One region of the Pseudarthrobacter niigatensis genome, then DNA from elsewhere that is predicted to be linked to it. Evidence: riboswitches for the same ligand, from Rfam matches in the RefSeq annotation. Region 1 holds a riboswitch; each other region holds the start of a gene.

Region 1 (4,209 bases):
GTTCAGGTTCAACAACCCTGACGCCCTGCTGGTGCTGCTCATGACTGCCGCCGGGTACGGGATCCTCCGTGCAATCCAGGAGGACCGGCTGCGCTGGCTCCTGCTGGCCGGCGTGTTCCTGGGCTTCGGCTTCCTGGCCAAGCAACTTCAGGTCCTGCTGGTGGTTCCCGGGTTCGCCCTGGCCTACATGGTTGCGGGGCCGGGCAGGCTGGGCCGGCGCCTCCTGCGGCTGGCCGCGGCAGGGGCGGCGATGGTTGTTTCCGCGGGCTGGTGGCTCGCGGCCGTCGAGCTGACGCCTGCCAGCATGCGGCCCTACATTGGCGGGTCGCAGGACAACTCCATCCTGGAACTCACCCTTGGCTACAACGGATTGGGGCGGCTGACGGGCGACGAAACGGGCAGCGTGGGCGGGGGCAACGGCTGGGGCGTCCCCGGCCTGTTCCGGATGTTCAACAGCGAGTTCGGTGGCCAAATAGCGTGGCTGCTGCCCTCCGCCCTGATCCTCGCGGCGGGCCTGCTGTGGGTGGGCCGACGGGCGCCGCGGACGGATCCGGTGCGTGCGTCGGTGGTGGCCTGGGGCTCGTGGGTCCTGGTGACGGGCCTGGTGTTCAGCTACATGGCCGGCATCATCCACCCCTACTACGCGGTGGCGCTGGCGCCCGGCATTGCGGCACTTACCGGCCTGGGCGCTGTTCTCCTGTGGCAGCACAGGCAGCAGCTGGCCGCTGCAATCCCGCTCGCGGCGGCGGTGGCAGCGGCAGCCCTGACGGCGTTCTCCCTGCTGGGCACCACCTCTGCCTACGGTCCGTGGCTGCGCTGGCTGGTGCTGGCGGCAGGGCTGGCCGCTTCCGCCGGAGTGGGCCTCAACCGGTTCCTGGGCCGCCGCTCCCTCCAGCGGACGACGGCGGTGCTGGCCGTTGCTGCGTCGCTCGCCGGGCCGCTTGCCTACTCCGTCTCCACGGCATCGGCGGTGCACAGCGGGGCAATCGTCAGCGCAGGCCCCACGTCAGGGTTCGGTGCGGGCCCGGGCGGTACGGGCCCGGGCGGAGCGCCCGGCGGCACTGGGGGCAACGGGAACGGATTTGGCACCGGTGGCACAGGCAGCACAGCCCAAGGCACGCAGGGACAGGGCACGCAGGGACAGGGCTTCCGGCAGCCAGGTACCCAAGGCGGCACAGGGTTTGCCGGGGGCCGCAGCGGAGGGATGGGCGGCCTCTTGGGTGCCCCGACGCCGTCGGCCGGGCTGCTCACCGCGCTCCGGGCGGGGGCCTCAAGCTACACCTGGGCTGCGGCCGTGGTGGGTTCGAACAACGCCGCCGGTTACCAGCTGGCAACCGAACTTCCAGTCATGGCGGTGGGCGGCTTCAACGGCACCGATCCCTCCCCCACGCTGGCGCAGTTCCAGGAGCTGGTGTCCCAGGGAAAGATCCATTTCTTCATCGCGGGCGGGACCATGCGTTCCACCAGCGGCTCGGATGCAGCAACGCAGATCGCTGAGTGGGTGGCCGCCAATTTCCAGTCGCAGAGCATCGGTGGCACCACGGTGTACGCCCTGGCAGGCCAGTAGCGAGGCAGTCCGGCCCGGACCGGAATTCCCCGGCGGGCTGGACTGCTTCCGTTTAGCGAATCCTCGGCGCGTGCGCCCGCAAACCGACGCGCGGAATCCGTGACTTCCGTTACCTAAATGTGACTTCTGCTTAATCTTCCTGTACCGTCGATTGGGTGCGGTTTCCGTTCGGGCCGCATATCCCGGGTTGACGCCAAGCTCTGCCGCTTCCCCGGATTCCGATTGAGCAACGGCAGAGGCGGGGGACCCACCGTCCCGGGCAATGACTGCCCTTGGGGTTAAGCCAGTACGTGATTTTCTTTCCGTACGGCCGGATGCCCTCATCCGAACCCGACAGCTAACTCCGCAGGTGTGAGAGGCGATCAATCATGTCCAAAAACACGGCAGAATCATGCCTGCAGGCTAAACACAGGGCCAAACCGCAGGCCAAGAAGACCACCCTCGGCCAGCGCGCCGCCGTCCTTGCGGCATCGTGCGCGGTACTGGTGGGGGTAGGCGCGGCCGGACAGGCCACCAGCAGCATGACCCCGGCGTCGTCCACCCAGTCAAACACGGCAGCAGCCGACGCCCAAATGAGCATCGAGAAGAGCGAAATCCGCTCCAACCCAGTGGAGAGCCCCGCTCCCGCAGCCATCAGCGTTGCACCGCAGGCGGCTGAACCGGCTCCGGCAGCAGCGCCCGCGGCTCCCGCACCGGCGGCACCTGCCCCGGCACCCGCACCGGCCCCTGCCCCCGAGCCTGCACCCGCCGTCGCAGTCAACGATCCCGCCGGCGCCCAGGCATACGCCGCCGGCCAGCTGGCCACATTCGGCTGGGGACCGGACCAGATGCAGTGCCTGCAGACCCTGTGGACCAAGGAATCCGACTGGACCACCACAGCTACCAATCCCAGCAGCGGGGCGTACGGAATAGTCCAGTCCCTCCCCGCCGAGAAGATGGCCAGCTCAGGTGCGGACTACCTCACCAACTACCGGACCCAGATCAACTGGGGCCTGGATTACATCAAGAAGAGCTACCAGTCCCCCTGCGGCGCACTGAACTTCCACCTGGCGCACAACTGGTACTAGGCACCATTTCCCTGCCGCGGCGCGTCGAAGCGGCACATTCAGCTGAGCCTTTCCAGCACTGACGGCCGCCCGACGACGCGTCCCTGGCCCCGCCGTCGTTCGCCTTGGAGTGGGGCCCGGCAGGGAACTACCGCGCAGTGAGGGCCGCATCCCCGGGGATGCGGCCCTCACTGGTTTAAGGTGCAGGGCTTGGCGCCGCGTCTGCCCCGGCGTTCCGCCACGGTATGCACTGGACAGACCACTTGTTGCCGTCCGGATCGGCGAAGTACACGAAGTGTCCCCAGTCCTGGACGTCCACGTCACTGACGTCCACACCGTTGGTTTTCAGGAAGTCATGCGCCGCGGTGATGTCGCTGACCACCAGTTGCAGGTTTGAGCCGGTGCCGGGAGGTGCGTCCGTCAGCCCCTCGCCAATGCAGATGGAGCAGGCCGAACCTGGCGGCGTCAGCTGCACGAAACGGAGGTCGTCCGAGGGCCGCTCATCATAGTCGGCGTTGAAGCCCACCTTGTTGACGTAGAAGTCCTTGGCGCGGTCAACGTCGGAGACAGGGACAAAGACAAGTTCGAGTTTCCAGTCCATCCGCACAGGCTAGCGGCGGGGCACCGGTCCGAAAAGGCCCAGCGCAAAATGAGAGCCGTCTGCGAAGTCCCTCCCCGACAGGTCCCGTCCGGACGGCGGGAGGCTACCCGGCGATGCCGTAGAGGCGGTCGCCGGCATCGCCCAGCCCGGGAACGATATAGGACTTCTCGTTGAGCTTCTCATCGATGGAGGCCAGGACGATGTGCACGTTTGCGTCGCCCAGTTCCTCCTCCAGCTTGGCCAGGCCCTCCGGAGCCGCCAGCAGGCAGATGCAGGTGACGTCCGAAGCGCCCCGCTTGAACAGGAACTTGATGGCCTCGCGCAGAGTGCCGCCGGTGGCCAGCATGGGGTCCAGGACGAACACCTGGCGGCCGGTCAGGTCCTCGGGGAGGCGCTCGGCGTAGGTGATGATGTCCAGCGTTTCCTCGTCCCGGGCCATGCCCAGGAAGCCCACCTCGGCGGTGGGGACCAGTTTGGTCATGCCCTCCAGCATGCCCAGGCCCGCCCGGAGGATGGGGACCACCAGCGGTGTGGGCTTGGTGAACGCCGTACCGATGGTGGTGCTGACAGGCGTTTCGATGGTGACGGGCTCGGTGCGGACCTCCCGCGTGGCTTCGTAGGCCAGCAGCGTCACCAGCTCTTCCGTCAGCTGCCGGAAGACAGGCGACGGCGTGTTCTTGTCCCGCAGGACGGTGAGCTTGTGGGCGACCAGGGGGTGGTCAACAACGAGAGTACGCATCCCCCAAAACTATCATCCGGCGGTGTCCTTGTTGTGGCCTCCGTGGGCGTGCTCACTGCCGCCGTCGCCCCCATGGTGCGCTTCCTCGGCCACCACGTCGCGGACGATTGGACGGTCGAACGACGGCGCCGCACCGGCGTGCTCCCGCCTGCGGACCAGGTGGAACAACCTGTGCGCCAGAATGACCACGCCCACCCACGTCAGGCCGAGCAGCCACCCGGCCATGACATCGGTCAGCCAGTGGTGGCCAAGGAAG
Region 2 (4,209 bases), on a different contig from region 1:
CACCCCGGGTTGTCGAAGACGCAGCAGTGGAGCGCCCCCGCGATCTGCATCGCGACGCGCGCCGCCGTCGGGGGCCCTTGCGGCAGGTAACGGAGTTCGCCGCCGCAAGCGGGATTGGCCAGAAGGCCGGAATCGCTCTGGCTGCCACCGGACTGGTGCTGACGGTCACAGTGCCCGCCACCAGCCCGGTCATGGCCACTGATGCGTCCGGCAACGCGCCCCTGGCAGCTTCCTCCGTCAGCCCGCAGCCGCAGATTTCCGCCGATGTTGGTGCCCAGATCGACTTCAGCCGCTCCGCCGTGGTGACCCAGGCCGACCCGGACGGGAAGCTCAAGCAGCTCCTGAGTGCCCAGTCCGCCGGCTCCGTCACGCGGGCGGCGTCGGCCGGCACCCTGGCTGCACCACTAGCCTCCCTCGTGACCGCGTCACCGTTCGGATACAGGGTGAGCCCGATTACCGGGGGCTCCGGCGACTTCCACCGGGGCCAGGACTTCGTGGCTCAATGCGGGACGTCCGTCCTTGCCGCTGCGACCGGCACCGTTACCTTCGCAGGCTGGCACCAGTTCGGCGGCGGAAACCGGGTGGTCATCGACCACGGCAACGGACTGGAAACCACGTACAACCACCTGTCCTCCTTCAACGTCAAGGTGGGCCAGACGGTCTCTCGTGGAGAAGTCGTGGCGCTCAGCGGCACCACAGGTGCCTCCACCGGCTGCCACCTGCACTTCGAGGTGCAGGTCAACGGCGAAGTGGTCGACCCCATGGGCTGGCTGTAACGAATGATTGCCCACTCTCAGATCGCAGCGACCTGCCGTGACCTGAATGTGACATTGAAACAAAACTGCTGTACCGTCTAACTCGCGTCAACTTTTCCGAAGTTGACGCTCTTGAGTGGATTGCCTAACTCTGCCACCGCTCAAGGTCCGTTCGCATTTCATCGTCTGGCAGGGGCGGGGGAACCAATTTTGGCCTTCTCTTCAGAAGGCCTTGGGGTTAAGTCACCAGCTTCCCAGGAAGCTGTGTGGCCGGGTGACTCCCATCCGAATCCGACAGCTCACCTCGCAGGCATTGGGAGAGGCTACCTTCGTGTCTTCACGCCATCATTCTGCGCGCCACCGTGCGCAAACGGTTCGCACCAGCCCCTTGGACGCCGTGTCCAAGGCCGTGAGTGCAAATGCCGGGACCGTAGGCCGCCAGGCTGCCGTAGTGGCAGCCGCATCGGGCCTGATCCTGAGCATGGGCCTGCCAGCAAACGCAGCTGACACCACCGCCGGTGTCTCTGCATCCACCGAGTCCGGCTCGGCACAGACGGCACTGGCCGTCACGGCCGCCCCCACGGCCACGGTTTCCTTCGAGCGCCCGGTCGTCAAGACCACCGCCGCTCCGAAGGTGGAGGCGGTACGTCCCCAGTCCACCGCGCCGGCCGAACGCGCCGCCACCGCTGGCCAGGACGCCGCTCCCGCCGCCAAGGCTGCCGAGACTGTCTCCGCCGCAACCTCCGGCATTGCAGCCATCGCCTACACCGGCATCGGCCACTCCTATGTATGGGGCGGCACCAGCCCGGTCACCGGCTGGGACTGCTCCGGGTTCGTCCAGTGGGTCTACGCACAGGCCGGGATCAGCATCCCGCGCACCAACGCGTGGAACATCATGACCCCGACCTCCACCCCGCAGGCGGGCGACCTCGTTGTCCAGAACGGCGGCGCGCACGTGGGTATCTACGTCGGCAACGGCATGATGATCAGCGCGCTCAACCCCTCCCAGGGCACGCTGCTGCACTCGCCCGCAGCCACCGGTACCTCGTCGTACTACCACCTCAACAAGTAGTTCTTGGGCTTAGCGCTCCAAGGGCTATTTCTTTGCCCACAGCTCTTCCGCTAGAAACCAGATCCCCGTTCGGGATGCGCCGGCTTACCCCCAAGATGCCGGCGCGTCCAGCCCCCTTTGCCTGCCTACACGCGGTCCGAAGGAAAAACGAAAGAGAGAACTCATGACGACTCGTGCTACCGCACGGCACCGCGCCGAGGTCACCAAAACCAACTCGATCGCCATCATTGCCAAAGCTGTCAGCGACAACGCCGGTGGCATGGGCCGCCAGGCTGCTGTTATCGCCGCGGCTTCCGGCCTGGTCCTGACCAGCGGGCTCGCAGCGAACGCTGCCGACGCCAACGTCAAGCGCGATTCCGCTCCGGCGTCCCAGCTCGAAGTTGAATCGGCCGTCGACGCCCCGATTTCCGCGGCTTCCACCATTGCCATCAGCTACGAGAAGCCTGCTGTCACCACCACGCCGGCTCCCGTCGTCGAGCCCGAGCCCCAGGTCCAGGTGCAGGAAGCTGCTCCCGCGCCTGTGGCGCAGCCTGTTGCTGCTGCCAAGGTCACGGCCAAGGTTGTTACCGCCGCTGCTCCGGCTGCTCCCGCCGCCCAGGTTTCCGCAAGCGGGAAGGGAGCAGCCATCCTTTCCGCCGCATACGCCCAGCTCGGCGTGCACCAGGACTGCACCATGCTGGTGACCAACGCACTGGCTGCCGTCGGCATCCATTTCCACGACTGGCCGGCAGGCTACCTGTCGCTGGGTGACACCGTGCCCATGTCCCAGGCCCAGCCCGGCGACCTGCTGTACTACGCCGACGGTGGCGGCGGCATGGCCCACATTGCCGTTTACGCCGGTAACGGCATGGCCGTCCACGGCGGCTTCAATGGCAACGACACCGTGGTCTTCAGCGCCAATGTTGGCTCCGGACCGGTAGCCATCCGCGTACGTTAGGCATTCCTGTGCCGGCCTTAACCAACGCCGGCCCGCGTGCTGCTTGCCAGAGGACCCCCGCCAGCAAGGCGGGGGTCCTTTGCGCTTAAGGGCTTTGCCGCCGGCGTCCCCGCCTTTTCCCTGGCATGGTGACGGAAGGGGCCTCCGGGGCGGCGATTACCTGATTCTGCACTTCTTTGTTTACTCTTGTGATGTCGATCCATAGCCCGGACATGCCGAGGGCAGCCGGCCCTCGTGCCCCTGACGGGTGCGGCCGTGAAGAGGTAAGTGCATGCGCACTCTCGTTCTGAATGCTGGATATGAACCGCTGGCGGTTATCACTTTCCGCCGGGCGCTGGTGCTTGTGCTCACGGGCAAGGCAAGCGTCGTGGCCGAAGGGGACGACCCGGTGGTGGGGCCCACCGACGTCCTGGGCCGCCCGTCCGTGATCCTCCTCAACCGTTACATCCGGCCCAGGTACAACCACTCAACGGCCGTCAGCCGCAGGGGCGTACTCCGGCGGGACGGTCACAAATGTGCCTACTGCGGCAAGGCTGCGCACACAATCGACCACGTTCACCCAAAGTCGCGTGGAGGTGCCGATTCGTGGGAGAACCTGGTGGCCGCCTGCCTGCGGTGCAACAACGTCAAGGGCGACCACACTCCCGCCGAGATGGGGTGGACCCTTCGGTTTGTTCCCGAGCCGCCGCACGGGACGATCTGGCAGATCAAGGAACTGGAGAAGCCGACCCCCGCATGGGATCCGTTCCTGCTGCCGGAGCGCGCTGCCTGACAGTTTCCCGGCGCCTCCCGGCGCCGGAAAGGGTGCCGGTCGCTAGGCTGGGGAAGTGCACAAGAACAGCGTGGCTTTTGATGCCCTGATCCTTGCCGGGGGACGATCATCGCGCCTGGGCGGCGTGCCCAAGCAGTCGTTGGTTTTCCACGGCCAAACCCTTCTGGAGCGCGCCGTTGCCGCGGCGGCCGGTGCCCGGCTGACCGTGGTTGTCGGCGATGCGGGAGTCCTGCCGGGTGAATCCGGGGAGGGCCACCCGCTGCCACTGTCGGTCCGCCCTGCCAACCTGCTTGCATGCCGGGAGGAGCCGCCCTTTGCTGGTCCGGCGGCTGCGATTGCCGCAGGCCTGGATACCCTGGCGAGGAACGGGGGAGGGGCCCCCTACTCCCTGGTGCTGGCCTGCGACATGCCGTTGGCCGCCCAGGCGGTGGCAGTGCTGCGGGACGCATTGCTGCAGTCCGATCCCGGCGTCCGCCCAGGTGGGGTGGTGGCCCGTTCCGAGGACGGCAGGACCCAGCCGTTGGCAGGTTTCTACAGCACGGCTGGGTTAAAAAGGTCCTGCGCTGACCTGGCTTCACGCAACGCCCTGGTCAACGGCTCGGTCAGGGCGCTCCTTGCTAGTCTGGACGTGCAGCTTGTCACAGTCCCCGCCGGGTCCACCGCCGATGTGGAT
Region 3 (4,209 bases), on a different contig from region 1:
ATGTCCTCGACATCCTGAAGGACGGACCCGTGGACTACACCCTGTTCTTCCGCAACCTGGGTAAAGCCGCCCGAGGGGACCGCCGCCCCGTGCGCGGCATGGTCCTTGACCTTGCCGCCCTTGATTCCTGGGTGGTGCGGTGGCAGGATCTCCAGCCGGACGCTCAGCTGATGGACAGCGTGAATCCTGCGTACATTCCCCGGAACCACCTTGTGGAGGAGGCGCTGTCCGCAGCCACCGGAGGGGACCGGGCTCCGCTGCAGCAGCTGCTGGCAGCTGTCAGCCACCCCTTCACTGAACGGCCCGGCCTGGAACGCTATATGCAGGGACCGCCGGAGGACTTCGGCAGCTACATGACGTTCTGCGGGACCTGACCGCGGCGGCGCGGCGGGTGCGTTAACGACAGGAGGGTGGCAGCCGGTTTCCCGGCTGCCACCCTCCTTCACAGTCGGCACCGCCATGCGGGCCCGACCGGCAGGGACTAGGCTACGCGCACTGCGGAGTACCCGCCGAGCCAGCTGATGGAGTGCACCTGCGTGTCGAAGCCGTTGACGCCGCCGCTGACAACCTGGCCGTTGCCTGCGTAAACGCCCACGTGGCCGGAGGTGATGATCAGGTCACCGGGGGCGGGAGAGCCCACCACCGTGCCGTACTGGAAGAACTGGGTGGGGGCCAGGTCGCCTACGGACTTGCCGACGGAGCGCAGTGCCTTCTCAACCATCGCGGTGCAGTCCTGCTGGACACCCAGCTGGCTGTAGGCCGAGGCGAGGATCGCCGCGCCGGTGCCGGTGCCCGTAGTGGAAGCCACAGGCGTTGCCGAGGCGTAGGACATGTTCATGCCGGTGTTGGCCGGTGCGGTGGCGGCTGCCGCCTGCACGGGTGCTGCAGCCGGGGCCGGTGCCGGCGCTGCGGTGTAGCCGGCGCCGGGAATCTGGATCTGGTCGCCCGGGTAAATGACCGAGGACAGGCCCAGGCCGTTGGCGGACAGGACGTCATTGAGGTTGACGCCGTACGCCGCGGCGATGGCGCCGAGGGTGTCGCCGGAAACCACGGTGTGGACGTTCCCTGCTGCTGCGGCAGGGGCTGCAGCAGGTGCTGCGGCGGTGGCCTGCACACTGGTCTGCTCAGTAGTGTCCGGTGCGGTTACGCCAGCGTGGGCCGGAGCGCCCACGCCGAACGCAATGCCGGACGCTGCTGCCACAGCGAGCGCCGGGCGGCCCAGGGAGCGGGCCTGCGACTTGGCTGTTACGGCGAGGCCCTCGAGCACAATGGAGCGGGCCGGAGTCGCGCGGTGGCGGGCTGAAATGGAATTTTTTGACACGGTTGATCGCCTCTCCCATGCCTGCGGGGTGAGCTGTCGGGTTCGGGCTGGAGATACCCGGCCGGGAGCGGCCCCGCGATGGAGGGAGGCGCTGCCGACTTAACCCCTAGGCCACATGTGGCCGTGGAAACTTGGTTCCCCCGTCCCTGCCAACTGGAGCGGTTGGATCCCATGGTCAGCGGCAGGGCTCGGCATACTGACGGGAATGTCCCGTCTGAGAGGGACACCTGACGACCCTAACCCATGGGCACGGCGATTGTCACATTTAGGTAACATACGAGGCTGCCCTCTCGAATTGCGCAAACGTGTGGACGATAAGCCTGCTTCCCGCCTGACCTCGACTGATGGCGGTGGCTGCCGTCCAAGTAACAATGTGGAGACGGCTTCCTGCGTGCCCCTCCAATCCGCCGGTAAGCTTCGGGACTATGCCCCTGTTCGTGACCACCGCCAGGTTCCCCGTACTGGGGGGCCTGGCGGCTGTTGCCCTGGCCGCCACCGTTGTCCTTCCGGCCACTGCCGACGACCCGCCCCCAACCGGCGGGTATCCTTCGTGGGCAGACGTGCAGGCGGCCCAGTCCTCGGAAGCTTCGAAGGCGGGGGAGATCACCATCATCAACGGACTGCTGTCCCGCCTCGAAGCCGAGTCTGAGGCGGCAGGGGAAGCCGCCGTGCGCTCGGCGGCAGGGTACGCTGCCGCCGACGCCGGGCTCCAGGCAGCTTCTTCCCGCCTCGAGACCCTTTCCGCCCGGTCCGCCCACGCCAACCAGGAGTTGGCACGTTACCGGAAAGACCTCGGCGCCCTGGCTGTCGAGTCCTACAAAACCGGCGGAACCAACACGGGGTTCTTCGTGGCGCTGGATGCCCTGGGAACCAACAGCGTCCAGGGGCTCAACCTGGTCAAGCTCGTGGGGGACAAGACTGCGGCCCTGGTCACCAAGGCGGCGGCCGCTGAACAGGCAGCCGCCGCCCTTGCCGACCAGGAGAAGGTTGCCAGGAGCGAGCGGGAGCGGCTTGCCGCGGAGGCGAAGGCAACGCTGGAGTCCGCCCGCGCGGCCCAGGATTCGCTGGCCCGGCAGGTGGCGGAGGAACAGCGGCATGGCGGCGAGCTGACAGCCCAGCTCGCAGCCCTGAAAGGCACGACGGCGGCCCTTGAGGGTGAGTACCGCCAGGGCCAGGCGGCGCAGGCTGCCTACGAGGCGGCCCAGGCGGCCAAGCGCGCCGCCGCGCAGGAGCAGGCCCGGCAGCAGGCGGAGGCCGAGGCCAGGGCCTCCGCCGCGGCGGCGCAGCAGCCGAAGGCACCCGCGCCCGCGGCAAACCCGGCCCCGGCAGGTCCCGTCCAGCCCGGCGGTGTCCAACCCGTTCCGGCCCCTCCTCCCGCTGTCGATCCCGGGCCGGCCGCCCCGGAGGCGCCGGCCCCGCCGGCTCAGCCCGCCGTCGTCGTTCCTTCCGTTCCCGGCGGTGCGGTGAACGATCCGGCCGGAGCGAAAAGCTATGCATCGGGGCGCCTGGCCGCCTACGGGTGGGGCCAGGACCAGTTCCTGTGCCTTGCCCAGCTGTGGACCAAGGAGTCCAGCTGGCTGACCACGGCCACCAACGCCTACTCCGGTGCCTATGGAATAGCCCAGGCGCTGCCGCCGGGCAAGTACGCCAGTGCCGGCAGCGACTGGCTCACCAGCTACCGCACGCAGGTCGACTGGGGCCTTGGCTACATCAAGGACCGGTATGGTTCCCCGTGCGCGGCCTGGAACCACTCCGCCGCCCTGAACTGGTACTGATTGACGCGTTAGGCTGTCCCCATGCCTGATTTCGAACGGTTCCGCGCGCTGCTCGAAGAGGAGCGGGCCCGGCGCGTGGCACTGCTGCCGGCGCTGCGGGCGGATATCGAGTCCGCAAATTCGGCGCGCCAGGACTCCAATGTGGATGACGAGCACGATCCCGAAGGTGCCACCATTGCCTTCGAACTCTCGCAGGCTTCAGCGCTCCTGAAACAAAGCTCGGCCGGCCTTGGGCAGATCGAAGCGGCCCTTGACCGACTGGCCGCGGGAACCTACGGAACCTGCGCGGTGTGCGGGGAGCCCATTGCCGAGGGCCGCCTGGAAGCCCGGCCATGGACGCCGTTCTGCATCCTGCACGCCTCGTCCGGCCGCGGGCGATGACGGAGGCCTCGGAGGTGGTGTCGGCGGCTGCGGAGTTCGTCGACCGGACGCTGCAGAATGAGGGCTCCTGGTACCGGGCCGACGACGTCGGGAGCCGGCTGGGCGGGCAGCTGGCCTCGTATGGATCGTCGGTGGGGGCCGTCCGGGGGACGGTCCGTGACGCGCTGCGGAAATTCAAGGACCTGGACCATGACGGCACGGTCATGCTGGCCTCCGCATTGTGGGGACAGCCGCGGCCCGGTTCGCGGCCGGTGTTCGAGCGCCGCCTGGCCGCCGTGGTGCTGCTGCAGTCGCGGGTGCGGCTGCTCCGGCATTCCGACCTGACCCGGCTGGAAGGGTTCCTCCGTTCCGCCCGGGCAGGGGACCTGGCGGCGCCCCTGCTCTCCGATGTCCTGGTCCCGCTGCTTGCGGGGCTGGGCGGGCGTGAACGGCAGCGGGCCGGCGTTGTCCTGGCGCGGTGGCGGGAAGACCCGGACCCCGGGCTCCGGGCGGCAGCCGCCGCCCTTGAGAAAGACTTGTCCATGTGAAACGTACCGAGGAGATCCATATGTATGAACCGTTTGACCTTGAGCGTTTTGTTGCCGCCCAAAACACCGGCGGAACCTATGAGCAGGCACTGGGCGAGCTGCAGGTGGGCCGGAAGTCGGGCCACTGGATGTGGTTTGTCTTCCCCCAGCTTGCCGGGCTGGGACAGAGCGCCACATCCCGCAGGTACGCCATTTCGTCCCTTGC

The links. A riboswitch is a leader RNA that binds a small molecule or an ion and turns the genes downstream of it on or off. The one in region 1 is predicted to bind cyclic di-AMP.
Region 2: it holds a riboswitch for cyclic di-AMP, as region 1 does, so the genes downstream of both, J2T23_RS13830 (C40 family peptidase) here and J2T23_RS16595 (aggregation-promoting factor C-terminal-like domain-containing protein) in region 1, are expected to answer to the same signal.
Region 3: it holds a riboswitch for cyclic di-AMP, as region 1 does, so the genes downstream of both, J2T23_RS00710 (LysM peptidoglycan-binding domain-containing protein) here and J2T23_RS16595 (aggregation-promoting factor C-terminal-like domain-containing protein) in region 1, are expected to answer to the same signal.

The regions. Positions count from the first base shown of each region.
Region 1 is NZ_JAUSTB010000013.1:34,291-38,499, reverse strand. Features, by position in the region: gene J2T23_RS16600 (ArnT family glycosyltransferase) at 1-1,567, shown strand, start outside; cyclic di-AMP (ydaO/yuaA leader) riboswitch at 1,767-1,930, shown strand; gene J2T23_RS16595 (aggregation-promoting factor C-terminal-like domain-containing protein) at 1,936-2,634, shown strand; gene J2T23_RS16590 (VOC family protein) at 2,810-3,214, opposite strand; gene upp (uracil phosphoribosyltransferase) at 3,318-3,953, opposite strand; gene J2T23_RS16580 (phosphatase PAP2 family protein) at 3,966-4,209, opposite strand, start outside.
Region 2 is NZ_JAUSTB010000009.1:62,138-66,346, forward strand. Features, by position in the region: gene J2T23_RS13825 (M23 family metallopeptidase) at 1-776, shown strand, start outside; cyclic di-AMP (ydaO/yuaA leader) riboswitch at 904-1,082, shown strand; gene J2T23_RS13830 (C40 family peptidase) at 1,153-1,827, shown strand; gene J2T23_RS13835 (NlpC/P60 family protein) at 1,991-2,764, shown strand; gene J2T23_RS13840 (HNH endonuclease) at 3,036-3,536, shown strand; gene J2T23_RS13845 (NTP transferase domain-containing protein) at 3,592-4,209, shown strand, end outside.
Region 3 is NZ_JAUSTB010000001.1:142,480-146,688, forward strand. Features, by position in the region: gene J2T23_RS00705 (protein adenylyltransferase SelO) at 1-374, shown strand, start outside; gene J2T23_RS00710 (LysM peptidoglycan-binding domain-containing protein) at 482-1,321, opposite strand; cyclic di-AMP (ydaO/yuaA leader) riboswitch at 1,325-1,495, opposite strand; gene J2T23_RS00715 (aggregation-promoting factor C-terminal-like domain-containing protein) at 1,747-3,096, shown strand; gene J2T23_RS00720 (TraR/DksA family transcriptional regulator) at 3,118-3,477, shown strand; gene J2T23_RS00725 (DNA alkylation repair protein) at 3,474-4,004, shown strand; gene J2T23_RS00730 (DUF1810 domain-containing protein) at 4,025-4,209, shown strand, end outside.